3 regions of the Mesorhizobium sp. B2-4-6 genome follow, and region 2 is predicted to be linked to each of the others. Evidence: riboswitches for the same ligand, from Rfam matches in the RefSeq annotation. Region 2 holds a riboswitch; each other region holds the start of a gene.
What was found. A riboswitch is a leader RNA that binds a small molecule or an ion and turns the genes downstream of it on or off. The one in region 2 is predicted to bind cobalamin.
Positions count from the first base shown of each region.

Region 1 (9,545 bases), on a different contig from region 2:
TTGGCGATGCCGTCGCCCTGCGAGCCCAGCCTGGCGATGGTGAAGCGTGTGCTCATCGCGACCCCGCATCCTTTATGGCGGCGAGCAGGAACTCGCGGTTGCCGTCGCCGCCTTCGATCGGCGACGGGTGCAGCCCGAGCACCCGCCAGCCGGAATTGCCGGCCAGCCAATCACGCAGGTTCTCGGCTATACGCCCGGCATCGTCCGGATCCTTGAGCAGGCCGCCCTTGCCGATCGCCTCGCGGCCGGCCTCGAATTGCGGCTTGACCAGAAGAATTGCCCTGGCGCCCTCGCCCGCCAATTCCAGCGCCGGTGGCAGCGCCAGCTTCAGCGAAATGAAACTGACGTCGCAGACAAGGAAAGCGGGAGCGCGGCCGCCGAGATCGACTGCCGTCAAATCACGCGCGTTCAATCCCTCGATGACGGTCACGCGTGGATCACCGGCAATCTCGGGACGCATCTGGCCGTGGCCGACATCGATTGCCGTGACATGCGCCGCGCCGCGCTCCAGCAGCACCTGGGTGAAGCCGCCGGTCGAGGCGCCGATATCGAGCGCCTCGCTTCCGGAAGGATCGAGGCCGAAATGGTCGAGGCCGGCGATCAGCTTCAGTGCCGCGCGCGACACATAGGCCTGCGCCGGATCGTCGATGGCGATCAGGCAGTCCGGCGCGACAGATTGGCCGGGCTTGCGGGCAATGGCGCCGTCAACCGTTATCGTGCCGCGCTCGATCGCGTCGCGGGCGCGTGAGCGGCTGGCAAACAGGCCGCGGCCGACGAGCAATTCGTCGAGCCGCTGGCGCTGGCTGGCTGGCAAAGGGGAACTCATCGGCCTTCATTGGCGAAAGCCGGGCGCGAACGCAATGGGTTTGAATATCGGGCGACAGGCTGCAGAATGCGGACAGGAACAGGCCGTTCGTCAGTTGATGGAGGTGGCGATGCTGAAAGGTACCTGTCATTGCGGCGCGGCCCACTGGACGCTGGAGGGCGATCCCGGTGGGATCACCGCCTGCAATTGCACGCTTTGCCGCCGCTACGGCACGCTTTGGGCCTATGACTATGTCGACGAGCGCATTCGCGTAGCCGGACCGCTGAAATCCTACACGCGCGCCGGGGTGGCCGAATGCTCGCTGGAGATCCTGTTCTGCCCGACCTGTGCCTGCGTCGTCGCCTGGCGCGGCCTGCGTTCCGGCAAGAGCGGCCGCACGCGCACCGCCGTCAATGTCAGGCTGGCGCCGCCCGAGGAAGTCGCCGACCTGCCGATCGACCATTTCGACGGCCTCGATACCTATGACGACCTGCCGCGCGACGGCCGCTGCGTGCGCGATATGTGGTTCTAAAATACGGTTCGCGAAACCCGGCGCTCGACGGCCGGCGTCAGGCCATCATTGCCGGAAGCTTCCCTGCGCGACGGCTCGACCGGCGCCGGCACAGCCGGCGTCGTCGCTTCCGGCACCATGACGAGTTGAGGAACCTGCCTGTAGGAGAAGGCGCCGCGGATGTTGCCCATCTTGCCGGCGACGATATCCAGCACCGCCTTTTCAAGGTTGCGGTCGTAACGCGTTTCGGCTGTCGCCGGCGCGGCCATGCCCGCCAAAAGCGCCATGCCGCACAGAAGCGTTTTCATTTTTGTTATCTCCCTGCCTGGCTCGAACTTCTAGCAGGGCGCCGTTGAAAATCGGCCAATAGACAGGGTAAGCGAACCGCCAAACGGGAGCGTTAACAGATAGTTACATCCGGAAGCCGGCAAAACGATTCAGGGTCTTGAAGTCCTGATTCAGGCGCGCTGCGCCTGAACGCCACGGCCGAGCGTCGCGAAGACAGTGCGCACGATACCCGCCGAATCCAGGCCGGCATCGGCATACATCTTTTCGGGTTTCGCGTGGTCGGTGAACGCGTCCGGCAGTACCAGCGGCCGTACCTTAAGGCCGCTTTCCAGCAGGCCTTCATGGGCCAGGAAATGCAGCACCTGGCTGGCGAAACCGCCAATCGCGCCCTCCTCCACGGTCACCAGCACTTCGTGCGAGCGGGCGAGCCGGCGGATAAGATCTTCGTCCAGCGGCTTGGCGAAGCGGGCGTCGGCGACGGTGGTGGACAGGCCCGCCGCGCCGAGTTCCTCGGCCGCCAGAAGGCAATCCTGCAGCCGTGTGCCGAAGGAAAGCAGTGCGACCTTGGTCCCTTCCTTGAGAATACGACCCTTGCCGATTTCGAGCAGCGAGCCGCGCTCCGGCATGTCGACGCCGACGCCGTTGCCGCGCGGATAGCGGAAGGCGATCGGGCCCTCATCATAGGCAGCCGCGGTGCGCACCATATGGCGCAGTTCCGCCTCGTCCGCGGCGGCCATGACGACGAAGCCCGGCAACGTAGCGAGGAAGGTGGTGTCGAAAGCGCCGCAATGGGTGGCGCCGTCGGCGCCGACGAAACCAGCGCGGTCGATGGGAAAGCGCACCGGCAATTTCTGGATCGCAACGTCGTGGACGACCTGGTCGTAGGCACGCTGCAGGAAGGTGGAATAGATGGCGGCGAAGGGCTTGTAGCCTTCGGTGGCCAGCCCGGCGGCGAAGGTCACCGCATGCTGCTCGGCGATGCCGACATCGAAAGTCCGCTTCGGGAACACCTCGCCGAACAGATCGAGGCCGGTGCCGCTCGGCATGGCGGCGGTGATGGCGACGATACGGTCGTCCTCACGCGCTTCCTGGATCAGGCTTTCCGCGAACACCTTGGTGTAGGCCGGCGCATTGGCCGGCGCCTTGGCCTGCGCGCCGGTGATGACGTCGAACTTGTTGACGCCGTGGTATTTATCGGCCGCGGCCTCCGCCGGCGCGTAGCCTTTGCCCTTCTGGGTCACGACATGGATCAGCACCGGGCCTTTGCCGTTGTCGCGCACGTTCTTCAACACTGGGATCAGATGTTCGAGATTGTGCCCGTCGATGGGGCCGATGTGATAGAAGCCGAGCTCCTCGAACAGGGTGCCGCCGGTGACGTAGCCGCGCGCATGCTCGACCGCCCTGGTGATGGCGCGGTCGGCGCGCTTGCCGAGATAGGATGTCAGCTTCTTGCCGAAATCGCGCAGGCCGAGATAGGCCTTGCCGGAGGCGAGCCTGGCCAGATAGGCGCTCATGGCGCCGGTCGGCGGCGCGATCGACATGTCGTTGTCGTTGAGGATGACGATCAGCCGGGCGTCGAGCGCCCCGGCATTGTTCAGGGCCTCGAAGGCCATGCCGGCCGACATCGAGCCGTCGCCGATGACGGAAATCACATTGTTGCGGCCGCCCGACAGGTCGCGCGCCATGGCCATGCCGAGGCCGGCCGAGATCGAGGTCGACGAATGCGCGGCGCCGAACGGGTCGTATTCGCTCTCGGCGCGCCGGGTGAAACCGGAGAGGCCGCCCTCCTGGCGCAGCGTGCGGATGCGCTCGCGGCGGCCGGTCAGGATCTTGTGCGGATAGGCCTGGTGGCCGACGTCCCAGATCAGCCGGTCGTTCGGGGTGTCGAAGACATAATGCAGGGCAACCGTCAGCTCGACGACGCCGAGGCCGGCGCCGAGGTGGCCGCCCGTCTGCGAGACGGCGTCGATAAGCTCGGCGCGCAGTTCGGCGGCAAATTGCGGCAGCGCGCCCTCATCGAGCGTCCGCAAATCCGCCGGAATGCGGACTTTGTCGAGCAGCGGCGTGTCTGGCTTCACTCGGGCGCGTCCTGCGTCAATCGATCGACACGGCGCTATCAGCAGATTGCGCCATAATCATGCGCGGAATAGGCCGCCGGCGGACGAATGTAAATGCGCGCCAGTGACGCGCAAGCGGACCCTAATTCTCCGGCAGCGGGATGAACTCTTCTTCATCGCCGGGAACGATATCGAAGCGGCCTGTCTTCCATTCCTGCTTGGCCTGCTCGATGCGTTCCTTCGAGGACGACACGAAATTCCACCAGATGTAGCGCTTGGAGCCGAGCGAAGCCCCGCCGAACAGCATGAAATGCGCGCCGCGCTCGGAGGAAACGATGATCTCCTCGCCCGGCTTGAACACCAGGAGCCGCTCGGCCGGGAAAATATCGCCGGCGATCGAGACGTCGCCTTCCAGCGTGTAGATGGCGCGCTCCTCGGCATCGGCCGGGATCTTCACGCTTGCACCCGACGCTAAGCGCAGATCGGCATAAAGCGTGTCCGAGGCGGTCGCCACGGGCGAGTGCAGGCCTGAGAACGCGCCAATGACGACGCGGCCGCTGACACCCTCGGCATCGATCTGCGGCAAGCGGGCCACCGACGTGTTAGCGAACACCGGGGCAATCTCCTCCTTGCTGTCGGGCAGCGCCAGCCAGGTCTGCAGGCCGGAGACCGACATCGGCGCGCCGCGCAGTTCTTCCGGCGTGCGCTCGGAATGAACGATGCCGCGCCCGGCTGTCATCAAATTCACGTCGCCCGGCGCGATCACCATTTCGGTGCCGAGCGAATCCCGATGCCTGATCTTGCCGTCGAACAGGTAGGTGACGGTGGAGAGGCCGATATGTGGATGCGGGCGCACGTCGAGCGCATGGCCGGCGCGCAGGATCGCCGGCCCCATGCGGTCGAAGAAGATGAACGGCCCGACCAGACGGCGCTTCGCCGTCGGCAGGGCGCGGCGCACCTCGAAGCCGCCAATGTCCTTGGCGTTGGGCACGACCATCAACTCGATCTGGTCGCAGGCGAAGGCATCGCCCGGTTCAGGATCGTTTCCCGGAAAGAAGCTCATGTCGGATCCTCAGGCGAAACGCAGCGCCGACCTGGCCTTCGCCTTGGCAGCTTCTTCCTCGCGATTGCGCGGTTCCTGGTTGGTTTCGAGCGAATCGATCAATTCGCGCGCGATAGCTGTGATCGCCTCGACCGCATGGTGGAAGGCATGCTCGTTGCGCTTGGAGGGCTTGGTCGAGCCGCTCAGCTTGCGCACGAATTGCAGCGCTGCGTCATGCACTTCGTCATTGGTCGCCGGTGGCTCGAAATTGGCCAGGGTCTTGATGTTGCGGCACATAGCTTGAACTCCTTACCTGCTTTGTCTGCCTCACCGTCGTCCAAATTACTCTGCGTCCAACGGCTCCGTTCCTACCGGCTTGCCGTCGCGCGACAGTCTGATCTTCTCGACCTTGTCCTCGGCCGCTTTCAGCAGCCGGTCGCAATGCGCCTTCAGCGCTTCGCCGCGCTCATAGATCTTGATCGACTGGTCGAGCGGGACGTCGCCACGCTCAAGATCATCGACGATCTTCTCCAGCGCGTCGAGCGCCTGTTCGAAGCTCATCGCCTTGACGTCCTCATTGTCTTCCAATGCCATACCCTATCCCTTCATCAGCCGCCCGACATGGGCGGCGACTGAAAATGCCAGTCCCTGCAGATCGTAGCCGCCTTCCAGCAAGCTGACGAGCCTGTTGGAGCTGTGGCGGCCGGCGCGTTCCATCAATTGCCCGGTCGCCCAGTCGAAATCATCCTCGGTCAGGTTGATCTCCGCCAGCGGGTCGCGATGGTGCGCGTCGAAGCCGGCTGAAATGATGATCAAGTCCGGCGCGAACGCATCGATCGAGGGCAGCACACGCGACAGGAAGGCGTCGCGGAACAGGTCGCTGCCGGTCTGCGGCGCGAGCGGCGCGTTGACGATGTTGCCGGCGCCGGTTTCGCTTTTCGCTCCGGTACCGGGATAAAGCGGCATCTGGTGCGTCGAGCAATAGAGAACCGACGGGTCGTCCCAGAAAATGTCCTGGGTACCATTGCCGTGGTGGACGTCCCAGTCGACGATGGCGACGCGCTCGGCCTGATGCTTCTTCTGCGCGTAGCGGGCGGCGATCGCGGCCGTGTTGAACAGGCAGAAGCCCATCGCGGTGGTCTTTTCGGCGTGGTGACCCGGCGGGCGGGCGGCGACGAAGACGTTTGCCGCGCGGCCCTCGAAAACATCGTCGACCGCCGCGTTGGCGCCGCCGATCGCCGTCACCACGGCCTGCCAGCTTTTCGGGCTGGCGCTGGTATCGGCGTCGATCGACACGATCCCGCTCTCAGGGATCGCGGCGCGGACACGCTCGACGAAATCCTCGGGATGCGCATAGAGAATCGTTTTCTCGTCGCCTTCGGGCGCCTTGACGCGGTCGAGCGCCGAAAAAGCCTCGTCGTCGAGCACGCGTTCGATGGCGCGCAGGCGGTCGGGCCGCTCGGGATGGCCGGGCGGCGTGAGGTGTTCCAGAAAGATCGGGTGCGTGTAGAGACGGGTGGCCATGGCGCCTAATCTAGGCACCGGCGGCGCGGATGACCATGTTTGAAAGCCGAATGGCTGGGGAAAATTGCGCCAGCCCGTGTCGCTGGCGCCATTGGCGCGGCGCAAGCTTCGCGGTAAGGTTCTTCGCTGCCTGGTGCCCGCGACGCGGGAGAATCGGGAACACGGTTGAACTCCGTGGCGTGCCCAACGCTGTGAGGGGGACCGCGCCGGCAAAGCCACTGTCGATGACGGGAAGGCGCCGGATGCGGGAGGATCCCGAGCCAGAAGACCGGCCCGGCAGACATGGTTTTCCGCTTGGTCAGGCGGGAAATTGCTTGTCGCAAGGGGAAAAGCGATGACGGCAGCAGCGATCGCCGCGAGCGGCGACGACTTTGACCAATTGGCGCGCGACGCGGTCTATCGGGCGATGTTCACCAGGCGTGACGTGCGCAGCCATTTTATCCCCGACGATCTCGACGACAGCGTGTTGGCGCGGCTGATCACCGCCGCGCATCATGCGCCGTCGGTCGGCTACATGCAGCCGTGGAACTTCATCGTCATCCGCGATGCAGGCAGGCGTCGGCAGGTGCGCGACCTGTTCCTCGCCGCGCGCGAGCAGGAGCTGCCGGCGATCGAGGCGGAACGGCAGGCGCTATACCGCAAGCTTAAGCTCGAGGGCATCTGCGAAAGCGCGCTCAATCTGTGCATCACCTGCGACCGGCAGCGGTCGAAGGATTCGCCGCTCGGGCGCTGGCACAATCCGGAGATGGACCTCTACAGCACCGTCTGCGCGGTGCAGAATTTCTGGCTGGCGGCGCGGGCCGAGGGTGTCGGCGTCGGCTGGGTCAGCATCATCGAGACGGAAGCGCTGAAGCAGCTCTTGTCGATCCCGGAACATGTGACGCCGATCGCCTATCTCTGCGTCGGCCGCGTCTCTGCCTTCGCGCCGAAGCCCGATCTCGAGGCGCATGGCTGGGGCAAGCGCCTGCCGTTGCCCGAACTGGTGATGAGCGAGACTTTTCGCGGCGCCGGCGAGGCGCCGCTCAAATCGGCGATCGCAAGGCTAGGCGGTCCTTCGAAATCCTGATCAGGCGGCCCGGGGCGTATCCCAGCGCGAGCCGCCGCCGAAGGAGCCCAGCGCCTTGTCGCGCAGTTCCCTGAACTTGGACGAGGCCTCGGCCAGCCGGTGGTCCCATTCGGGATTGGGCACCTGGCCCTCGATGGCTTCGAAATAGACCTGCATAAGCGAGGCAATGGCGAAGGGCTCGATGAAGGCCGCCTTGAAGGCCCAGGCAAAGACGATGGCGAGCACGAAAGCCCAGCCGGCAAGCTGGCCCGGCATGACCCAGAGGATCGCGGCCGCGGGTGCCAGCATCAAAAGGAAGATGACGAAGGACACGCCCCACATGATCGCCGCCAGCCAGACGGCGTTCTTGACCATGTGCTTGCCGTTCTGGGCGTAGAGGACGACGCCTTGCCTGGCCGTCTCGAAAGGCGTGCTCGATTTGATGCGGATGTTGTAGCCGAGGATGATCTCGTCGACATAGGTCAGCGAGATACGGATGATGGTGTTGATGAAGCCGACCAGGCCGCTCAGGCCCGGGATCGGCAGGAAGGCGGCTATGCCGCCGATCAGGCCGGTGATGGCGCGGATGGCGCCCTTGACCAGCTGGTCGACGACGAAAAGGATGTTGGCCTCGGCGAAACGCTGGGTGACCACTTCCTTGGCATAGGCGATCTGGTTCTGCCCGTCAGGGACATCGTGGCCGTCGATCAGATGCACCATGACGGCGATATGGCCCGCCTTCAGCACATAGAGGATGTATTCGCGGATCCAGTAGACGGCGATCGAGACGACGCCGAAGCCGACCACGCCGCCCCAGAGCGCGAAGGACATCGGGCTGTCCGGATCGGTCGAGATGTGACCGACGCCGTAGCCGACGCTGGCGCCCGTGCCGGTCGCCATGATGTAGGCTACCGTGATGCCGAAATAGACGATCATGCGAAAGACGATGAACGGCCACGTCCGTATCATGATGGACACCGACCTGCCGATGCTGAAGTCCCACATGCCCGACTCCCCACACCTTCAGAGAATGGCCGGGGAGGATGCGCTCGCCCTATTGATTGTCAATCGCGGCAGGGTTGCACCGATCCGAAACCGGTGCACAACCCTATGCTTGGTTACCCAAGCGTGCCGTCAAACCCTCTTGCGCAAGCCTTCAAGCAGTTGCTTGAACGCCGCGATCACCTTCTTCGACGTCGCTTCGGGATCGTTCGAATTGGCGATGCGCTGTGCGGCCTGGCTGCTGGCGCCATTGATCAGCCGTGAGGTCGTCTCAGGATCAAGTTCTGGAACGACCACCCCCTCGTCCTGCAGCTTCGTCAGATGATCGGTCATCGAGGCGGTGCAAGCGCTGGCATTCGGCCACTGCGCCGGGTCGCCGAGCACCGCCGGGCCGTCGCGGAACATGATGCGCTGGATTTCCGGCTCCAGCGCCATCTCGATATAGGTGGTGCATTCATCGACGAAATGCTGCCAACGGGTCGGCGCCTTCGAAGCCACCTCGTTCACCCGCACGGCCATTTCGCCGTCGATCTCGGCGATCACCGCCTGCAGCAGCCCCTTCTTGTCGCCGAAATGATGGTAGAGCGCGCCGCGCGTCAGGCCGGCCGACGCGGTGAAATCGTCCATCGAGGCCTCGGCGTAGCCGACCGTGCCGAAGGCATGGCGGGCGGCCGCGATCAGCTTGGCGCGCGTTTCGGCGATCATCTCCTTGCGCGGTCTGTGCATGGCTCTGGCCCTACTAACATACGCCTCGTATGCCAATTGACATACGCAGCGTATGAACTATCTCACATTCATACGCAGCGCATGTAGTTTTAGTATGCAGCCTTGTCGAGGAGCAGGATCATGCGAAACCCCTATGCGGACATTTTTCGGGCTCCCGGCACGAAAGGCTTTGCCGCGGCCGCCTTCATCGCGCGGCTGCCGATCGCCATGGCGCCGATCGGCATCGTGGCGATGCTGTCGCAGACGCATGGCGAATATTGGCTGGCCGGGGCGGTCTCGGCGACCTACGCCCTTGTGAATGCTGTCTTGTCACCGCAGATCTCGCGATGGGTGGATCAGCTTGGCCAAAGCGCGATTGCCCTGCCGACCACGCTCGTCTCGGTGCTTGCCTTCACGACATTGATCGTGGCGGCCAACCAGCACTGGCCGGCCTGGACCCTGTTCGGGTCGGCGCTGCTTGCCGCCGCCATGCCCAACATCCCGGCGCTGGTCAGGGCGCGCTGGACCGAGATCTTCCGCGATCGTCCCGAGTTGAGCACCGCCTT
Region 1 covers NZ_VFVI01000011.1:121,985-131,529, reverse strand. Annotated here, with positions in the region: gene FJ957_RS24305 (class I SAM-dependent RNA methyltransferase) at 1-56, opposite strand, end outside; gene FJ957_RS24300 (TlyA family RNA methyltransferase) at 53-826, opposite strand; gene FJ957_RS24295 (GFA family protein) at 936-1,337, shown strand; gene FJ957_RS24290 (hypothetical protein) at 1,334-1,624, opposite strand; gene dxs (1-deoxy-D-xylulose-5-phosphate synthase) at 1,775-3,682, opposite strand; gene FJ957_RS24280 (pirin family protein) at 3,804-4,724, opposite strand; gene FJ957_RS24275 (DUF2277 domain-containing protein) at 4,734-5,000, opposite strand; gene FJ957_RS24270 (exodeoxyribonuclease VII small subunit) at 5,046-5,297, opposite strand; gene FJ957_RS24265 (histone deacetylase family protein) at 5,301-6,227, opposite strand; cobalamin riboswitch at 6,342-6,519, shown strand; gene bluB (5,6-dimethylbenzimidazole synthase) at 6,562-7,293, shown strand; gene FJ957_RS24255 (hypothetical protein) at 7,294-8,277, opposite strand; gene FJ957_RS24250 (TetR/AcrR family transcriptional regulator) at 8,407-9,000, opposite strand; gene FJ957_RS24245 (MFS transporter) at 9,121-9,545, shown strand, end outside.
Region 1: it holds a riboswitch for cobalamin, as region 2 does, so the genes downstream of both, bluB (5,6-dimethylbenzimidazole synthase) here and FJ957_RS26690 (DUF1636 family protein) in region 2, are expected to answer to the same signal.

Region 2 (9,545 bases):
GGTCGAAGAAGGCCTTCGCCTTCGACCATGCGGCGTCGATCACAGCCTGCGGAACGCCGTGGTTCGTGACCGCCAGGAAGCCGGTGCCGCGACAGATGCGATCGACCTCGCGGCCGAGCGCCTTTTTCTGCGTGGCGCTCGCGGCCTCGAATCGTCCGAGATCGAATACGGGAAATGACGGGTTTTGCATCGCGCTCATCCAACCGCTCAATGCCCGAATGGTGCAGTCTGCCGGCTGTGATCTAGGACCAGCCGGCGTGGCGGTCCTAGTCCATATGGGCTGCGGGCGTCCCACCCGCCGGCGCCGCTTTCGGCTTGCGCAGCAGGATAACGAATGGAATCGCGACCAGCGTCATCACCATCAGGATTTTGAAGTCGTTGATGTAGGAGATCATCATCGCCTGGACATTCACGGCACGGTCGACCTGCGAAAGCGCTGCGGGATCGCCGGCGGCCGCCGCCGGAGACGCGGCCCACAGGTTCGGGTTGTACGGGTTGATGAAGGCCGAAAGCTCGGTGTGGTTGATCTGGGTGTTGCGCACCATCAGCGCCGCGACCACCGATACGCCGATGGACGAGCCCAGATTGCGCACCAGGCTGAACAGCGAGGTGGCGTCGGTGCGGTAGCGCGCGTCGAGCGTGGCGAAGGCGACCGTCGACAGCGGCACGAACACCATGCCCATGCCGAGACCCTGGACGACACCCGAAGAGATGATCAGCCAATTGTCCATCTGCGGCGTGAAACTCGCCATCGTATAGAGCGACTGCGCGGTGAGCAGGAAGCCGATGGCGACGAGGATCCTGGCATCGATCCTGTGCATGATGCGGCCGACGACCAGCATCGAAATCATCGTGCCGATGCCGCGCGGACCCAGCACGACGCCGATGGTCACGGTCGGGTAGCCGAAGATATTGGCAAGCATCGGCGGCAACAGCGACATCGAAGCCAGGATCAGCACGCCCATGATGAAGATGAAGCCCAGCCCGGTCACGAAATTGCGGTCGAGGAAGATTTTTGGATCGATGAAGGGATGCTCTGACGTCACCGTGTGGATGATGAACACCCAGAAGCCGGTGAGCGACAGAGCGAGCTCGATCCAGATCTCGGCCGAGTTGAACCAGTCGACCTCGCCGCCGCGGTCGAGCAGAAGCTGCAGTGCGCCGACGCCGATCGACAGCATGGCGAAGCCGAAGAAGTCGAAGCCGCGCATGCGCTTGGCGACGACGGGCAGATAGGCGGCCATGCCGAGGAAGGCGAGGATGCCGACCGGCAGGTTGATGAAGAACACCCAGCGCCAGTTGAAGTTTTCCGTCAGCCAGCCGCCGAGCGTCGGCCCCAGGATCGGCCCAAGCATGATGCCGGCGCCCCAGATCGCCATCGCCTGGCCATGGCGCTCCTTCGGGTTGATGTCGAGCAGGAAGGTCTGCGACAGCGGCACGATGGCCGCGCCGAACACGCCCTGCAGCAGCCGGAAGAGCACCATCGTCTCGAGACTCCAGGCAAGGCCGCAGAGCATGGAGAAGATGGTGAAGCCGACAACGGAGGCGAGGAACAGCTCCTTGCGGCCAAGCCGGTCGGCAAGCCAGCCGGTAACCGGCGTCATGATCGCCGCGGCCACGATATAGGAGGTCAGCACCCAGTTGATGTTGTCGGGCGACGCGCCGAGGTCGCCTGTCATGGTCGGCAGCGCGACATTGGCGATCGTGGTGTCGAGCGCCTGCATGATCGTCGCCAGCATCAGCGCGACCGTGATCAGTCCGCGATGCGGCACTTCCTTGAAGGCTTCGGGCGTGCTCATGGTGCTGAACTTCCAGCAGGTAACAAAAACGTGTAGACTAGAGCATGATGCCGAAAAGTGTGAAGCGGTTTTCGGACGACATCATGCTCTATCTCTTTGATTTAGAGGCGGATTCAGATTTCAGGTCGAACAGACCTGAAATCATCCGGCTCTAGGTTTCCGGGCGGCAAAGCCTTCCGTTGAGAGACCTTCATCGCGGTGGGACGCGATTATCGATGTGGGGGTTACATCGACTGAAAGTCTCTGGCAGAGCGGATTGCTGCCGCCCGGAAACCTGAGGACCGACGGGTCCGCGACGAGGCCTCGGCTTTCGGACCAGCCGCGATGCGGCTTGCCTCGCTGATCCTTGTCACTCCTCCCATCAGACCAATCCCCTCAATGCCCGCCGCGTCGCGACGGGCCTCGCTGTCGTTACTGCGCGTGCTCCCCTGCCGCGGCGTGGCCGAAGATCGACGGTAGGCCGCGCGCCACGCCGGTGTCGACGGTGACGGTGGCGCTCATGCCGGTGCGCAGCGCCATTTTGGCATCGGGATCGGTCAGTTCCAGGCGCACGGGAATGCGCTGCGTGACCTTGACCCAGTTGCCGGTGGCATTTTGCGCGGGCAGCAGCGAAAACTCCGCGCCCGTGCCGGCGCCGATCGCCTTGACGATCGCCTCGAAGGTGCGGCCCGGATAGGTGTCGACGACGATCTCGGCCTTCTGGCCCGGCTTCATGTTGGTGAGCTGGGTTTCCTTGAAATTGGCGTCGATCCAGGTGTCGCCGGTCTCGACCAGCGCGAACAGCGGCGTGCCGACGGAGACATACTGGCCGACCTTGAAGGACGCGGCCTGGTAGATGACGCCGTCGGCCGGCGCCTTCACCGTCGTCTGCGCCAGATCGTAGGCGGCCTTGTCGCGCGTGGCCAAGGCCGCCATCACGGTCGGATGCTTGTCGGTCTCGATGTCCGGATTGCCGCCGAGCGCCGCCTTGGCGCTGACGATGCCCTGCTCCGCGACGGCCAGCTGCTGCTTGGCCTTGTCGAGGTCGTTGCGGGCCTGGTCGAGCGAGGACTTGGCGTTGATGCCCTTCTGCGCGAGATCGGCGGCGCGGCCATATTGCGACTGCGCATAGTCGACTTCGCTGGAGGCGGATTTTTCCTGCGCCGTCGCCTGGCTGTAGGCGGCGCGCAGCTGCTCGACGTTGAGGCGCGCGGCGGCGACCGCCGCATCGGCCTGGGCCAGCGCGATCCTGTAAGGCTCGGGATCGATGACGAAGAGAAGGTCGCCCTGCTTGACCATCTGGTTGTCGGCAATGCCGACCTGGACGATACGACCGGCCGTGTCGGAAGCGACCGAAATCCTGGCCTGCTGCAGGTTGGCGTTCTCGGTTTCCTGATAGCGCCCACCTGTCACCCAGACATACGCGCCGCCGACGAGCAGGGCCAGCGGCAGCGCGACCATCAACAGGAAGCGACCGGGGCGACGCTTCTTCTTCGGCGCGACCGGGGCCGGCTGAGGCGCAGGCGCCACCGCGACCGGAGTGGCCGCCGGCTGTGCGGGCGCCTCAGCGACCGGCTGCGCCGGCGCACCCAGCTTCGTGACGTTGTCGTCTTCCCGCTTGGCTACCGCGCTCATGCCGCTGCCCCTTCCCTGCTCTTTATCTTTTCGAGGGACGATGCCTCGCCGTCCGTCAGGTTCCGCACGATGGTGTCCAACACCCGGATCAGGATGCGCCGCTCTTCGGGCGAAACACCGGTCAACGACTCCTCATAGACCTCGCCGGCAAGGCTTTTGACATCGGCGTAAGCGGCGCTCGCCTTGTCGGTCGGGAAGATCATGCGCACGCGCCGGTCGGTGGCGTCCTGGCGGCGCTCGATCCAGCCGCCCTCCTCCATGCGGTCGACGAGGCGCGAGACACTGATCGGCTCGATTTCGAGCAGCTCGGCCAGCCGCGCCTGGGTGATGCCTTCTTCCTTGGCAACACGCACCATCAGCCGCCATTGCGCCGAGGAAAGGCCCAACCCACTGGCACGCACCTCGAAACGCTTGCGCATCAGGCGCTGCACGTCGTGGATCAAAAACCCCAATCTGTCGATACCATCTGAAACCATGAGCGATACATATAATAAGCGTGCTTACTATTCAAGTGGATGCTTTGTGCAAGAAGCCGGCAAATCGAGATATCAGGGTTCCGATGCGTCGATGGTTAGCGTCCGGTGAAGATAGCTCCGATGCCTTCGTCGCCTGCACGATGGGATTTCTCGGCAGACTCGTCGCCTCGGCGATCAAGCGCGACCAGGGCGTCAAGGATTGGGGCCACCTGATCGAAGGTCATGGCGGCATGCTCGACCGCACCGACAGCTTGGTCTTCGCTGCGCCGATCTTATTCCACATCGTGCACCATTTCTGGACGGTTTAATAACCGGTCAGAGCCGGTTACGCATCAGCAAGGTGACGACGAAGAACGCGCCGAGCGAGCTGGTGATGATGCCGATCGGCAGTTCCTGCGGTGGCAAAAGCGTGCGGGCCAGCAGATCGCTCGCCAACAGCAGGATGGCGCCGAACAGCGCGCAGGCGATGACCAGATTGCGATGCAAGGGGCCGGAGAGCGGCCGGCTGAGATGCGGGATCATCAAGCCGACGAAGCCGATGACGCCGGCCACGGCAACGAGAATGGCGGTCGCCAGGGCGGCGACGAGGAATGTCGCGCGGCGCATCCTCGCCACCGACACGCCAAGGCTCTCGGCGGCGCTTTCGCCGGCGAGGAAAGCATCGAAGCGGCGGTGGTTCCACAGGCCATAGGCGAGGATGATGCCAGCGCCAAGCGCCGCCAGGCCGATATTGTCCCAGCGGGCAAGACCGAGCCCGCCCATGGTCCAGAACAACACCGAATGGGCGGCGCGCTGGTCGCCGGCGAACACGAGATAGTTGGTCAAGGCAGTGAATAGAAATGAGACGGCGAGGCCGGCCAGGATCAGCCGCTCGGGCCCCTGCCCCTTCACCCGCGACACCAGCAGAAGCACAATCGTCGCCGCCAGCACGCCGCCGGTGAAGGCGGCAAGCGGCAGCGTCCAGACGCCGAACGTGTCGCCGAATACGGTGATGACGGAGACCGCGCCCGCCGCCGCGCCCGAGGAGAGGCCAAACAGGAACGGATCGGCGAGGTCGTTGCGAGTGACCGTCTGTAGCAGCGCGCCGACCACGCCAAGGCCGGCGCCGACGGCGATCGCCAGCAACGTGCGCGGCAGCCTCAGGTCGACGACGATGCTGCCGACCGGGCCGGATGGGCTCTGGCTGCCCAGTCCGGCCGCATGCGCCAGTGCGCCAACGACCTGGCGCAGAGGTATCAGCGTCGAGCCATAGGCGATCGAAAGCAGCCCGAGCGCGACCAGCAGCGCAGCGCCAAGCATCATGGCCAAAGCGAACGATCGGCGGCGCAGATTCACGGCGTGGGACCTGCCGCCGCGATCCCGGCGTTCGGGATTAGCCGAGGCATCCGCGACTTCGTCGATGCCGCAAGGGGCGGTCCACCCATCATTCCAGGGCGAAGCAGGCGCGAAGCACCGCGTAGACCCTGGAATCCATGCCGTGACCTGGCGCGAGAAGTGCCGCGGTGCGGAATTCTGAGCAGCGGCAACGCCTCGGCGTTACGGAATGGATCCTTGGGCCTGCGCCGCGTCGCTTCGCTCCTTGCTCCGCCCGTGGATGACGAAGTCGCGAGTGTTTTGGCCAATCTCCAAGGCGGTCGATTCACAGGCACGCGATCCGTCAATGAAGCCATTCCCACCCCATCAGAACTCCAGGCCTAAAACGCTTCCGGATGCATGGCCCTGGCGATCTTGCCGATCGCCTCGATATTGGCGGGTCCGGGCGTCAGCTCGGCGTAGCGCAGCGCGACGAAGCGCTCGTTCCTGACAGCGTCGGTCTGCTTCATGGCCGGATGGACTTTAAGGAAATCGAGCAGCTTCCTGTAGCCGCCGCCATCCTGGTAATCGAGCAGGATAAGGAACTGCGGATTGCGCGAGGCGACCGTCTCCCAGTCGGTGTTGCCCCAGCTCGTCTCCATGTCGGCCATGATGTTTTCGCCGCCGGCGGCTGCGATCATGGCGTTGGGAATGGCGAACTTGCCGGCGGTGAAGGGCTTGTCCTCGCCGGAATCGTAGAGGAACACGCGCGTGCCCTTGCGGTCGCCGACCTTGGCGGTGATATCGGCAAGCTCGGCCTTCCAGCGGGCGACCAGCTTTTCGGCCTCCGTCTCCTTGCCGAAGATCTTGCCGAGCTTTTCGACGTCGCCATAGAGCAAGTCCATCGAGGCGGCGGGCCGGTTCTTGTCGAGATGGACGCAGCTTTCGGTCAGCACCAGCGTCTTGATGCCGTGCGGGGCGAGCGTGTCGGGCGTGACCTCGCCGCCCGGTTTCATGCCGTAGTACCAGCCGGCGAAGAAGAAATCCGGCTGCACGGCGACGAGGTTCTCCAGCGTCGGATATTTTGGCGCCAGCTCCGGGATGGAGCCCTGCTCCGCCTTGAACTCGGGGCCGACCTTGTACCAGCCGGTGATGCCGGTAAGCCCGACGATCGACGGCTGCAGCTTCAGCGCGAAGGCCATCTCGGCCATGTTGAGGTCCTGGATGACGGCGCGTTTTGGCGGTGCATCGAAGGTGAGCGGCTTGCCGCAGCTGTCGACGGTGACCGGGAAGGCGAAGGCGGCCGAGGCGAGAAGCGAGAAGGCAAACGACAAAGCGAGGCGTTTCACGGGGTGGTGCTCCTTGTTTGGGTTGGGCAGGCTCAGGATGACGAGGAAGCGCGCGTGGGCAGTTCGAAGACGGTGAGCTCGCGGTCCTCGGTCGGGTGCCGCAGGCGCAGCACGTCGATGCCGAAAACCTCGCGGATATGCGGCTGCGCCAGCGCCTCGCGGGGCGGCGCCAGCGCGTGCAGCCGGGCGTTGCTCATCACCGCGACGTTGGTGGCGAAGGGCGCCACCAAGGCGAGATCGTGCAGCACGGCGACCACGGTCATGCTGAATTCGGCCACCAGTTCGAGCAGTTCTGCGCGGGCGCGCGGATCAAGGTGGTTGGTCGGCTCGTCGAGGAACAGGATCTTCGGCTCTTGCGCGATGGCACGGGCGAGCTGCGCGCGCTGGCGCTCGCCGCCGGAGAGCGAGCCGATGCTGCGCGCGAGCAGTGGCAAGAGCCCGGTCCGGCGCAGTGCTTCGACGACGATGTCGCGGTCGTCGTGCCGGCGCCTCAGGCCGGCATGCGGGACGCGGCCAAGCTCGACATAGTCGATGAGCGCCAGCCGTGGATCCGGCTGGTCCGTCTGGCCGACGACGGCGATGCGGAGCGCCCGCTCGGCGGCGGTGATCCTGTCCAGCCGGCGCCCGGCCAGGCGAACCTCGCCGTGGCTCGGCGACAACGCCCCGCACAACATGCGCAGCAGAGTCGTCTTGCCGGCGCCGTTCGGGCCGATGATGGCGAGGCGCTCACCCGCCGCCAGCGACAGGCTGACATCCTCGACCAGCGTCCGGCCGTTTGCCGTGGCGCCCAGATCGCGGGCTTCAAGCAGGGGCGCGCTCACCGGCCTTGCTCCCTGGCCTTACCCGCGGCGGGGATGCGCGCCAGTATCTTGCCGGCGAGCCTTGCCGGGCGCTGGCCGGAATTGCACCAGCCGTCGGGCAGCGAGGCATAGAGCCTGGCAAATTCCACCAGCGCGCCGGCGTCGGTGCCCCTGTCGATGGAACCGAAGAGATAGGTGGCTTTGCCTTGCGCCTTGAAGGCCACGGTGAGCGGCCGCGCGCAACCCGCCATGCAGTCGATGGTCTCGACGGCAAAGGAAGGCGCCGGCTGCAAGGAAAGCATGGAACGCAGGTCGGCGCACAAACCCTCGCCGGACCTCAACGCGGTCACGGTATCGCGACACAGAGAACAGACGATGATGCGATGGCTCGAGCGTTTCACCGTTTCACGGAAACGGCGAACCGCTCTATCTCTTTGTTTTGACGCAATTCCAGACGGAAAACCGCTACACACTTTTCCTGGAATTGTTCTCGAGGCGTCCAACATTTCCGTCACTTTCCAAAATGGCGACGGAAGGATGCTGGACGAGCCGGCCGACAAGACCGGCGCCCGCGTCTCCTCCCGGCACACCCCGTCCGGTCAACTCATGTCGATGGCAGGTCTCCTGGCTCGCGGGTCGTTGCGCCATCCGCCTTCCCAGCCTTGCCGGCCAGTGGCGTTTCGGATGGAACTCGCCGCTCACAGTTGCGGGGGCAGCCACGGGTTCAATCCAGACCGGATCTCACCGTGTTCCCTTTTCACCCCTCGCCTTGCGGCTCGAGGACCATGACGCAACCATCGTAGGTTGTCCGCGCGCGAGTCGCAACGGCTTCTGTCCGCCCATCGCGCGAAAGACATGGCGGGATCCTCGTGTCGGTGCCGCAAGTCGCCTGCTTCGTTTTGATATGTAATAACATTACCAGATAGAATACGCTGCCTTGGCTTGTCAACGTCATTCGACTTCGCTCGAAGCGCAATTTCGATCAAACTGGCCGCCGGTGCGGGGACTAGTGTCGCCCCGCCAGATGCGAGGAACCATGAACCCGACCGAGAAAGCGCTGTGGTTTGTCGAAAGCCATCTGCCGGACGCGATCAGCCTCGACGAAATAGCGGCAAGCAGCGGCGTGTCGCGCTTCCATGTGACGCGCGCCTTCGGCGCCGCCACGGGACGATCGGTCATGGGTTATATGCGAGCGCGCCGCTTGAGCGAAGCGGCGCGCAAGCTGGCCGGCGGCGCGCCCGATATTCTTTCGGTCGCGCTCGATGCCGGCTACGGCTCGCATGAGGCTTTCACGCGGGCCTTTCGCGAGGCGTTCGGCACCACGCCGGAATTGGTGCGCGCGCAAGGCTCGACCCAAAACCTCGACCTCGTGGAGCCCATTCTGATGGACAGTTCGCTTCTCACCACTCTCGAGCCGCCGCGCTTCGAGACCAGCCGCCCCTTCCTCATCGCCGGTCTCGGCGAGCGCTACAGCTGCGAGACCAGCGCCGGCATTCCAATGCAATGGCAGCGCTTCGCACCCTATATCGGCAACGTTCCAGGCGAAGTGCCTGGCGTCTTCTACGGCGTGTGCACGAATGGCGACGATGCCGGCAATTTCGACTATGTCGTCGGGGTCAAGGTGACGGATTTCTCCGATCTGCCGAAGGATTTCTATCGCGTGCGGGTGCCGGCGCGGAAATACGCGGTGTTCTCGCATCGCGAGCACATCTCGGCCATCCGCCGGACCATCAACACGATCTGGAACAGCTGGCTGCCGCCATCCGGCCACGAAATCGCCGACGCGCCGGAATTCGAGCGCTATGGACCCGAATTCGACGCGCGCACCGGCAATGGCGGGTTGGAGATCTGGTTGCCGGTGAAGGGGTGAGCGCCTTCCCTTCACCTTGTGGGAGAAGGCAAAGAGCTAAAGTTCCAGATCCCACGTCTGCCCGACAAGGTCCTTGCCGAACGAATGGTGGCGTTCCTCGTCGACCAGCTTGAAACCCACTGCTTGATAGATGCGGCGGGCCGCGCCCAGTATGTCATTGGTCCATAAGGTCAGCGTCTTGTAGCCCTTGGCGCGCGCGAAGGCGATGCTTTCGTCGACCAGGCGCGCACCGATGCCAAGGCCGCGCGCCGATGGCTCGACATAGAGCAGCCTGAGCTTCGCCACCTCCGGCGACTTGCGCACGACGAAGACGGAACCGACAACCTCGCCCGCGCGCTCGGCGA
Region 2 covers NZ_VFVI01000014.1:32,618-42,162, forward strand. Annotated here, with positions in the region: gene FJ957_RS26650 (2OG-Fe(II) oxygenase family protein) at 1-199, opposite strand, end outside; gene FJ957_RS26655 (DHA2 family efflux MFS transporter permease subunit) at 267-1,799, opposite strand; gene FJ957_RS26660 (HlyD family secretion protein) at 2,211-3,413, opposite strand; gene FJ957_RS26665 (MarR family transcriptional regulator) at 3,410-3,889, opposite strand; partial or broken gene FJ957_RS26670 (phosphatidate cytidylyltransferase) at 4,018-4,197, shown strand; gene FJ957_RS26675 (iron ABC transporter permease) at 4,205-5,191, opposite strand; gene FJ957_RS26680 (ABC transporter substrate-binding protein) at 5,584-6,531, opposite strand; gene FJ957_RS26685 (ABC transporter ATP-binding protein) at 6,564-7,352, opposite strand; gene FJ957_RS26690 (DUF1636 family protein) at 7,349-7,837, opposite strand; cobalamin riboswitch at 7,928-8,134, opposite strand; gene FJ957_RS26695 (AraC family transcriptional regulator) at 8,368-9,201, shown strand; gene FJ957_RS26700 (bifunctional helix-turn-helix transcriptional regulator/GNAT family N-acetyltransferase) at 9,238-9,545, opposite strand, start outside.

Region 3 (9,545 bases), on a different contig from region 2:
GAAGTTCGCCTTTAAGGGGGTGAGGAGCAAGCGGCCCTTCACCATCGCCGCGGGGCCGAACAATCCGGTCGGGATCGTCTGGATCGATCTGTCGATCGAAAGCTACGGCATCCACGGCACGCCCGATCCGGGCAAGATCGGCACGACCTTCTCGCATGGCTGCATCCGGCTGACCAACTGGGATGCCGAAGACCTCGCCGCCATGGTCAAGCCCGGCACCAAAGTCGACTTCGAGCAGGAGACGGCGCAAGACGGGCAGGCGCAATGAAATGCCGGCAGGTCGAGGCCGCCGAGTTGTAACCTGCTGCATAAATCCAGCTTATCATGACCCCCAGTTTTTGAAGACGTTACACGGGCTTTCCCCGCCTGTAGCTTCGGCGGCGCTCGTTCAACAATGATACGGTTTCGGTGGTTTGATGCAGACACATACGCGGGTGGTGATCGTTGGCGGCGGATGCGTCGGCGCCGGTATCCTTTATGGGCTGGCGAAGCGCGGCTGGACGGACGTCGCGCTGCTGGAGCGTACGCAACTGACCGCCGGCTCGACATGGCATGCGGCCGGGCTGATCCCGTCCTACGCCCGCAACATCAATGTCGGGCGGATGATCAACAAGACCATCGAGATCTATGAAGGGCTCGAGGCCGAGACCGGGCAGCCGGTCGGCTGGCACAAATGCGGGCAGCTGCGCATCGCCAATTCCAGGGACCGGCTCGACGAATACAAAAGCTATATGAGCGTCGCCGAGGTGCAGAACATGCGGGCGCAGTTGCTGACACCCGACGAGGCGCGAAAACTCTGGCCGCTGCTCGACAACAAGCAAATGCTCGGCGCGCTCTATCATCCGGACGACGGCCATATCGCGCCGGCCGACGTGACGCATGCCATGGCCAAGGGCGCGCGCGATCTCGGCGCCAAGGTCTATCTCAACACCGAGGTGACCGGCTTCAAGCGGACGGCCAGCGGCGAGTGGGTGGTTGAGACCAACCAGGGCGACATCACCTGCGAGCACGTCGTGTGCGCCACTGGCAATTACGCGCGCCAGACCGGCGCGTTGCTCGGCCTCGACATCCCGGCGATCCCGATCCTGCACCAGTACTGGATCACCGAAGCCGTGCCGGAAGTGGTCGAGCGCAAACGCGCTGGCCGGCCCGAAATGCCTATCCTGCGCGACGAAGGTTTTGAGGGCTATCTGCGCGAGGAAGGCGACGGCCTGATGTTCGGGCCTTACGAGCGCACCGAGCACCTCAAGCTCTTCGCCGAGGATGGCGTTCCCGCCTGGTTCGGCGCCGACCTGCTGGAAGAGGATTTCGACGCGGTGGCGTGGAACTGGGAACAGGCGCTGCAGCTCGTCCCGGCGCTCGGACGCGTCGGCATCAAGGCCAATGTGCGCGGCCCCTTCCAGATGACGGCGGACGAGCTGCCCTTGATGGGTCCGGCCTGGGGCCTGCCCAATGTGTGGCTGGCCGAGGGCGTGCCCGGCGGCATCCTGTGGGGCGGCACGATCGGCTATTATCTGTCGGAGCGGATCGTCGAAGGCGGCAACAGCCTCGATGTCTCCGACCTCGACCCACGCCGCTTCGGCGACTATGCCAACAAGGAATGGACGCGCGAGAAAGTGCGCGAGGCCTGGGGCACGCATGCCGAGCAGAAATATCCCGGACAGGACATGCCCGCCGCCCGCCCGCAGAAGACCGCGCCCTCCTATGACAGGCTGACCGAGCTCGGCGCCGTCTGGGGCGTGCTCAATGGCTGGGAGATGCCCAACTGGTTCGCGCGCGACGGGGTCGAGGCCAAGGACCAGTTTAGCTGGCGCTGGACGCCGAAGGGCAACCTCGTCGGCGAGGAGGTGCTGGCGGTGCGCAACGCCGTCGGCCTGGTCGAGATGACTCCGATGACCAAGTTCGAAGTGTCGGGACGAGGCGCGGTCGCCTGGCTGGACCGGATCATCGCCAACCGCCTGCCGGCGGTCGGCAAGGTGACGCTGGCGCATCAGCTTACCGCCAACGGCGGCGTGCAGGCGGAATATATGGTGGCGCGCCTCGGCGATGACCTGTTCTACCTGATCTCGACGCCGCGCGCCGAGCGCTGGAACTTCGACGATCTGTCCAGGCTGCTCCCCGCCGATGGCAGCGTGAGCCTGAAGAACGTCACCAACGATCGCGGCTGCTTCACGGTCGTCGGACCCAAGGCGCGCGAGGTGCTGCAGCCGCTCACCGAGATCGACCTTTCAAACGAAAATTTTCCCTGGTTCGGCGTCAAGACCGGCAATGTGGCTCTGGCCAGCGACGTGCGGCTGCTGCGCGTCAACTATGAAGGCGAGTTGGGCTGGGAGCTCTACCATCCCCTGCCCTATCAGCGTCAATTGCTCGACGCGATCCTGAAGCAAGGCGAGAAGCACGGCATGCGGCTGGTCGGGCTGCACGCGCTGGAGTCGCTCAGGCTCGAGAAATCCTATCGCGCCATGTACCGCGACATGAATCCCGAGCTCAACGCGCTGGAGAGCGGGCTGGAGCGCTTCATCCGCCTCGACAAGGGCGAGTTCGTCGGGCGCGAGGCGGTGTTGAAATACAAGGAGCGCAACGACCAGCGCCGGTCGGTGACGCTGAAAATCAACACCGACGGCGCAAGCACGCTTGCCAATGAAGGACTCTACAGCGACGGCGCGCTGGTCGGGCGCATCACGTCGGGCGGCTATGGCTATGCGCTTGGGCATGACGTGGCGCTGGCGCTGCTGCCCGAACTATTTTCCAAACCCGGCACGAAGCTCGACGTCGCGATCCTTGGCGAATGGAGGGCCGCCGAAGTGATCGCGGATTCGCCTTACGACCCGACCTCGGCCAGGGCGCGGATGTAATAGGCGGGGCCTGCAAAGGCCCCGTTACCGACGTGTCCTTCGGAGGGAAGCCCGTATGCGTATCGACCGCATCAACGTCTATTCGGTGCAGCTGCCAGTCAAATGCGGTGTCTACCGCATGGCGAGCGCCGACGTGGAGGCGCTCGACTCCACACTGGTCGAAATCGTCACCGATGATGGTTTTGCCGGCTGGGGCGAGACCTGTCCGATCGGCCCGGTCTACCAGCCGCATCATGCGCTTGGCGCCCGCGCCGCGATCGCCGAAATCGCGCCGGGCCTGATCGGCTCGGAGGTCGCCTCGATCAGGCTGCTGGCGAAACAGATGGACGAGCGGCTCAGCGGGCACGGCTACGCCAAGGCCGCATTCGACATGGCGTTCCTGGACCTGCTCGGCCAAAAGCTCGGCGTGCCGGTCTCGACGCTTTTGGGCGGCGCGCTGACCGACCGCGTGCCGGCCTACTATTCGCTGATCGTCGGGGCGCCGGACGAGACGGCGCGGATCGCCGCCGACAAAGTGAAGGCAGGCTATCCGCGCCTGCAGGTCAAGATCGGCGGGCGCAACCTGGAAGAAGACGTGGCCGTCGTCCACAAGGTCTGGGAAGCGGTCGGCTACAAGGCTCGGCTAGCGGTCGACGGCAACCGCGGCCTGACGGTCGCCGCCGCGATACACCTCGACCGGCTCTGCCAGCAAATCCCCTTCGTCTTCGAACAGCCCTGCAACACGATGGACGAGATCGCGACCCTGAAGGGCCGCATCACGCATCCGGTCTATCTCGACGAAAGCACCGAGGACCAGAACGCCGTGCTGCGCGCGATCTCGCTCGGCATCGCCGACGGCTTCGGCTTCAAGGTCACGCGGCTTGGCGGCCTCACCAAGATGACGACGGTGCGCGATCTCTGCGCCATCCGCTCGCTGCCGCACAGCTGCGACGACGCCTGGGGCGGCGACATCATCGCGGCGGCCTGCGTGCATCTGGCCGCCACGGTCGAGCCGCGCCGCATGGAAGGCGCCTGGATCGCGCAGGAATACATCAAAGGCCATTTCGACGCGAAGCACCCGATCGTCATCAAGCAAGGCCACATCGCCGTACCGCAACGGCCGGGGCTGGGCGTGAAACCGGAGCCCGGCATGTTCGGCAAGCCGGCCGCCATCTACGGGCCCTGAGCGGACGCGCCTGGAACAGCGCCGGTCGATCACCTTCGCGATGCCACGGATCGTTCCGCCCTGTCCTGCGTTCTTGTGACACGCAAGGAGGAATGGCGATGGACGACGATCGGACCGAGAAGATCAGGCAACGTGCCTATGAGATATTTCAACGCGAGGGCGGCGTCCTCGGCAATCACGAACGGCACTGGCAACAGGCCGAGTTGGAGATCGACCGCGAGGCGGCCCTGCCGCTGACAGCGGACGATGCTCTGCCCGAAACGCGCGAGATCGACAGCGCCGATGTGCTCACGGTGGAGGCGCTTGCCATGCGCACCGGCATTTCCGGCGACGAGGCGCAGGAACTGCTCGACCGGCTGGGCAACGACCGCGCGGCGATCGAGCAAGCGGCGCGGAGTCTGAAAGCGAAGGGGCGGAGTTGATCCTCACATTAAAATCGAGCGCGAGTTGAGGTGGGAAGCACGGCCTGCAACAGGTAAATGGCGAGCAGCGCCACCCAAACGGCTGTCCTGCTCATTCGCAAATCCCTGCTGGTCCGGCAGTGGACGCGCTCGCGGCGGCTGCGTTCCCGATATGCCAGGTTGCACGTCGCCTTAGGCAGGATCAAATCAGAAATTGCTGAGCGGCGAGCCCGCGCATCAGTCCTTCGGCGCGTTGCTGTAGAGCGCCACGCCGACGCGGTCGTTGCGCCGCCACCGCACCCAAGCGCGATAGGCCGTATCGTCGGCCGGGACCTCGAGCAGGAAGCGGTCTGGGATCTCCACATCGGCGCCGATGCGCAATTCCGCACCTTGCTCGTGCTGATTTCTGACCGAGCAGCCGATCCTAACGCCGGCGGCGATGATCGTGGCTTCCTTGAGCACGAATTCGCGCGCATGAAGACGGCGCTCGGTCTCGGGAAAATTGGCCATATCCGACGGGCTCCTCAGGCAAGGCTCTCCTCGCAACCGGGCAGCACCATAGCAGCGAGGCGTTTCCGTTCCGTTAGCAATCACTGAAACGCGGAACGGCAGCTTCATAGGCCGACCGCGTTCATCGGGATCTTTCACGCCCAGAGGGTTCAACCAGAGACGATGACACCGCTCGCATGCAGCACCCAGCGGCGGCCGTCGCCGCGGAACTCGGTGAGCGACAGCGGCTCGATGTCGATCTTCCAGACCGAGGAAAGCGGCGCGCCCAGAACATGCACCATGGCCGCGCGGATCGGCAGGGCGTGCGTGAGCGCGATGGTATGACCGCTCTCGGAAGCGAGGCGCTCCATCAGCGCGGCGCCGCGCCGGGCGACGGCGGCAAGCGATTCGCCGCCATGGGGCGCCGCGTCCGCATCGGCGAACCAGGCCGCCATGCCTTCCGGATCCTCTGCCTGCACCTCCTCGAAGCCTTTGCCGGCCCAGCGCCCGAAGTCCTGCTCACCAAGCAGCGGCTCGACCGTCGCCTCGAGGCCGAGCGCCTCGGCCGTCTGCCGCGCGGCAAGCGCCGGACTCGTCCAGACGCGGTCGGCGCGGCGCAGCGAAACGGCCAGCGCAACGGCGCGGTCGATGGCTTGCAGTTCCAGCCCCTCGTCACTCGGAAAGCGCCCCTTGCGCATGGACTGCGTCGCGCCGCTTGCGATCATCGTAAGGCGGGCGAGCATCCCAAAACTCCGTGGTCCAGTGAAATTTCGGCCGCGCGAAGCCGTGTTGGCCATTACATGTCGTTGACAGGCGAACGAAGTGCTGACAAGTGTTTTAGCGCTATACGGGATTGGAAGCCGGTGCGAGTCCGGCACGGTCGCGCCACTGTGATCGGCACCAGCCGAAAGTCAGGCCTTATTCCGCAGCATTGTTCGATCAACGGGACGCAGTATCCCACGGGAGGTCAATATGTCCGACACCACCTTCGCCCCCAGCTACGGTCCGGTTGCGATTCCGGTTCGCGAGCTTCTGCCCTGGGCCATCTTCGCCGGCCTGCTGTTGATGCTGGCGATCTATTTCGTCGGGGCGGAAGAAGGCGCGACGTCGCTGATCCGCGGCACCTATGTGCACGAATTCGTGCATGACGGCCGCCACCTGCTCGGCTTCCCCTGCCACTAAGGCGGTTCAGCATCGCTGAACTTGCTTCGATTCTGGTCTAACGCGATTCCGGACGGAAAACCGCTACGCACTTTTCCTGGAATTGCTTAGAGGGTTAACGACATGGTCGGAAAACTTTTGCTGCGCGGCATGCTTGTCGGGCTGGTTGCGGGGATTCTGGCATTCGCCTTTGCCCGCGTCTATGGCGAGCCGCAGGTCGACAAGGCGATCGCCTTCGAGGAACAGCAGGCCCAGGCGACCGGCGAGGCGCCGGAGCCCGAGATGGTCAGCCGCGTCACGCAGGCCGGCATCGGTCTCGCGACCGGCGTGCTGGTCTACGGCGCCGCCCTCGGCGGGCTGTTCTCGCTGGTCTTCGCCTATGCCTATGGCCGTCTGGGTTCGCTGGGCCCCCGTGGCACTTCGGCGCTCATCGCGCTGCTCGGCTTCCTGGCCGTGATCGTGGTCCCCAGCCTCAAATATCCGGCGAATCCGCCCGCGGTCGGCAATGCCGAGACCATCGGCTACCGTACCGAGCTGTTCTTCATCATGATCGTGGTCTCGATCGCGGCGATGGTGGCGGCGGTTGGATTGGCGCAGCGGCTGTGGACCCGGCTCGGCGCCTGGAACGCCTCGATCGTGGCTGGGCTGGCCTTCCTCGTGGTCTTCGCGCTGGTGAAGGCAGCCCTGCCCGACATCAACGAAGTACCGGAGAACTTCTCGGCGACGGTGCTGTGGCAGTTCCGCGTCGCCTCGCTCGGCATCCAGCTTGTGCTATGGACCGTCGTCGGGCTCGGCTTCGGCGCGGTTGCCGAGCGCGTGGTCGCGGCGCGCGACCAGCGCAGCCCTGCCCGCCGCTTCGCCTGAAATCCGATGCGTCGGCCGCCACGATTCCTTGCCCTGGCGGCCATTTTCTTTTTGGCGACCGCCCTTTCGATCATGACGGCGGGAGCACCCGCCGAAGCGCATAGCGGATCCTTCGCCCCGCCTCCTCCCGGCATCCAGATCCCGAGCCTGACACACGGCCAGATGGCCGTGATCGCCCGCTACCGCGGCGAGATCCTCGAGCTCGCCCAGCGCCAGACCGCAACCGACCCGACCTTCCGGCGGCTCTACAATCACGGCAATCTGCAATTCACCTATTGCCTCTGGGGCCTGATGCCGGGCAGCCTCGGCGACGAGGAGAGCCCCTTCAACGAATGCAGCCACGCCTACCTCGCCACCGCCAAGGCGCTGCTCACCCATATGGCGACGATGCCCTCAGCCGAACGCAACGCGAAAGCACTGATCTCCGATATCGACGCCGACATGGTGCGCAGCGGCGCGTCGTGGATCCTGTGCCAGTATAGCGGCGAGGCTTTCAGCACCGGCGCCGTCGTCGAGCCGAGATGGCGCGACATGGTCTTCCACCTGCCGAGCCTCTGCGTGCTGCTTGCCACGATAGCGGCGCTCGCCGCCGCCGCATGGTCCATCTTCGGCACGCCGCGCGCCCGCGCGGCCTAGCCGAGCACTGCGCGCCGGCGTAAGCATCGGCAATTGTCCGGTTCCCGGATTCGCAGCCGCCAGCCATGTTCGCCCCCGAAGCCTTCGCCATCACCGCCGCCTTGTGCAGCGCGCTGAGCTCCATGTTCCTGAGCGAGCTCAAGGGCCGCGTTCCCCTGCTCCAGCTTGCCCGCTGGCAGATGCTCGCAACCTTCGTGATGACCGGCTCGGTGTCGTTGGCGATCGGCGGCTGGCACACGATCGGACCAAGGGAGTTCTGGCTGCTTGCCGGATCGGGCTTCGCCGGCATCAGCATTGCCAGCACGACCTATTTCGCCACCATCTATTCGGTCGGCCCGCGCATCACGGCGTTGCTCTTCTCGCTTACCTCGCCTTTCGCCCTGGCACTCGGTTATCTCGTGCTCGGCGAAACCATCAGCCGCTGGCAGGCGCTGGGCGTGGCGCTGGCGCTTGCCGGCATCGTGCTTGCCATCGGCATGCCGCGGCGGTTCCTCAAGCGCGGCGACCTGGCGCCGGCGATGCCGGTCGTCACCCCTTCCACCGTGCCGGTCAGCACGGCGCCCGGCCCGCCGCTCACCGGGCGCCTGGGACCTGGCATCGTGCTCGGCGTCACGACCGCATTCGGCCAGGCGATCGGCACCCTTTTGGCGCGGCCGGCCATGGCCGCCGGCGTCGAGCCGTTCAGCGCCATGGCGCTGCGCTCGGGCCTAGCCGTGATCCTGTTCATCGCGCTCGCCGCGACGCCGTTCGGCAGGGGCAAGCGGGAGGCCGTCCAGTTCGGCACGGTCGGGCTCGCCGTGCTTTCCGCCTTCGTCGGCACCTCGCTCGGCATGTCCTGCCTGATGGCCGCGCTGCGCACCGGCAATGCCGGCATCATCTCGACGCTGTCCTCGATGACGCCGGTCATCATCCTGCCGATGGTGTGGCTGCGCAGCGGTCAGCGGCCGACCGCGGCCGCCTGGGCCGGCGCGCTGCTGGCCATCGCCGGCACGGCGCTGATCAGCGTTAGGTAGATCAAACCGGCCGCCGCGAGCCCGCTGCCGTGGCGGCGAGAGCAGTCGACATGCGGAACCTAGTGCGCCGCCGACCGGGCATAACGGCCGGGTGGCTGGCCGACATGACGGCTGAAGGCGGTGCTGAACGTGCTCGCGGAGCCATAACCGACTCGCGCGGCGACCTCGGCGATGTCCGCCTGCTCGCGGCGCAACAGGTCCTTCGCCAACGCCATGCGCCAGGCGAGCAGATATTCCATCGGCGGCACGCCGACGCCGCGCACGAAACGGTCGAAGAAGGCGGATCGCGAGAGCGCCGCCTCCTTCGCCAGTTCGACAATCGTCCACGGCCGCGCCGGATCGGCATGCATCCGGCGGATCGCCTCGGCAAGCCGCGCGTCGCCCAAGCCGCGCAGCAGGCCGGCCGGCGCGTCGGGCGCCTGCGTCTGCCGCAGGGATTCTACCAGCAGGATTTCCACCAGCCGGGCGAGCACCAGGTCGCGCCCCGCATGCCGCCCAGAGGCCTCCTCGATAAGCAATTTGACCAAGGTCGACAGCCGATCGACGCCGCGGACATGCACCTGACCGGGCAGCAGCGAAACGAGCAGGCCGGAATCCTCGCCATCGAACAGGAAATAGCCGCCAAGCATGCGCAGATCCGGGGGGCCGTCCTGCTTGCCGTGACGCAGCTCTTCCGTTGCCGCCGCGGCAAGGTTGGGATCGATCAGCGTCGGAATGACCGGCTCGAAGCCCGTCATGGTGAAGCCAGGCGTGGTCGGCAAAAGGACGAAATCGCCTGCTTCCAGCGTCAAAGGCGGCTGGCCGTCCACCGCCAGCCGACAAGCTCCCTCGATGACCATGGCGAAGCTTGGATGGCCGAAATCCGCGTAGCGGACGCCCCAGCGCCCGGCACCGCTGATGCCCTTGGTGAATACGGCGCGCGGCCTGAGCAGGCCTATGACTTCGGATAGTGGATCGACCA
Region 3 covers NZ_VFVI01000003.1:405,425-414,969, reverse strand. Annotated here, with positions in the region: gene FJ957_RS12115 (L,D-transpeptidase) at 1-268, shown strand, start outside; gene FJ957_RS12110 (FAD-dependent oxidoreductase) at 417-2,855, shown strand; gene FJ957_RS12105 (mandelate racemase/muconate lactonizing enzyme family protein) at 2,911-4,020, shown strand; gene FJ957_RS12100 (DUF2934 domain-containing protein) at 4,119-4,442, shown strand; gene FJ957_RS12095 (PilZ domain-containing protein) at 4,659-4,931, opposite strand; gene FJ957_RS12090 (histidine phosphatase family protein) at 5,081-5,653, opposite strand; adenosylcobalamin (AdoCbl) riboswitch at 5,739-5,882, shown strand; gene FJ957_RS12085 (CbtB domain-containing protein) at 5,883-6,092, shown strand; gene FJ957_RS12080 (CbtA family protein) at 6,195-6,935, shown strand; gene FJ957_RS12075 (hypothetical protein) at 6,987-7,571, shown strand; gene FJ957_RS12070 (DMT family transporter) at 7,637-8,584, shown strand; gene FJ957_RS12065 (AraC family transcriptional regulator) at 8,644-9,545, opposite strand, start outside.
Region 3: it holds a riboswitch for cobalamin, as region 2 does, so the genes downstream of both, FJ957_RS12085 (CbtB domain-containing protein) here and FJ957_RS26690 (DUF1636 family protein) in region 2, are expected to answer to the same signal.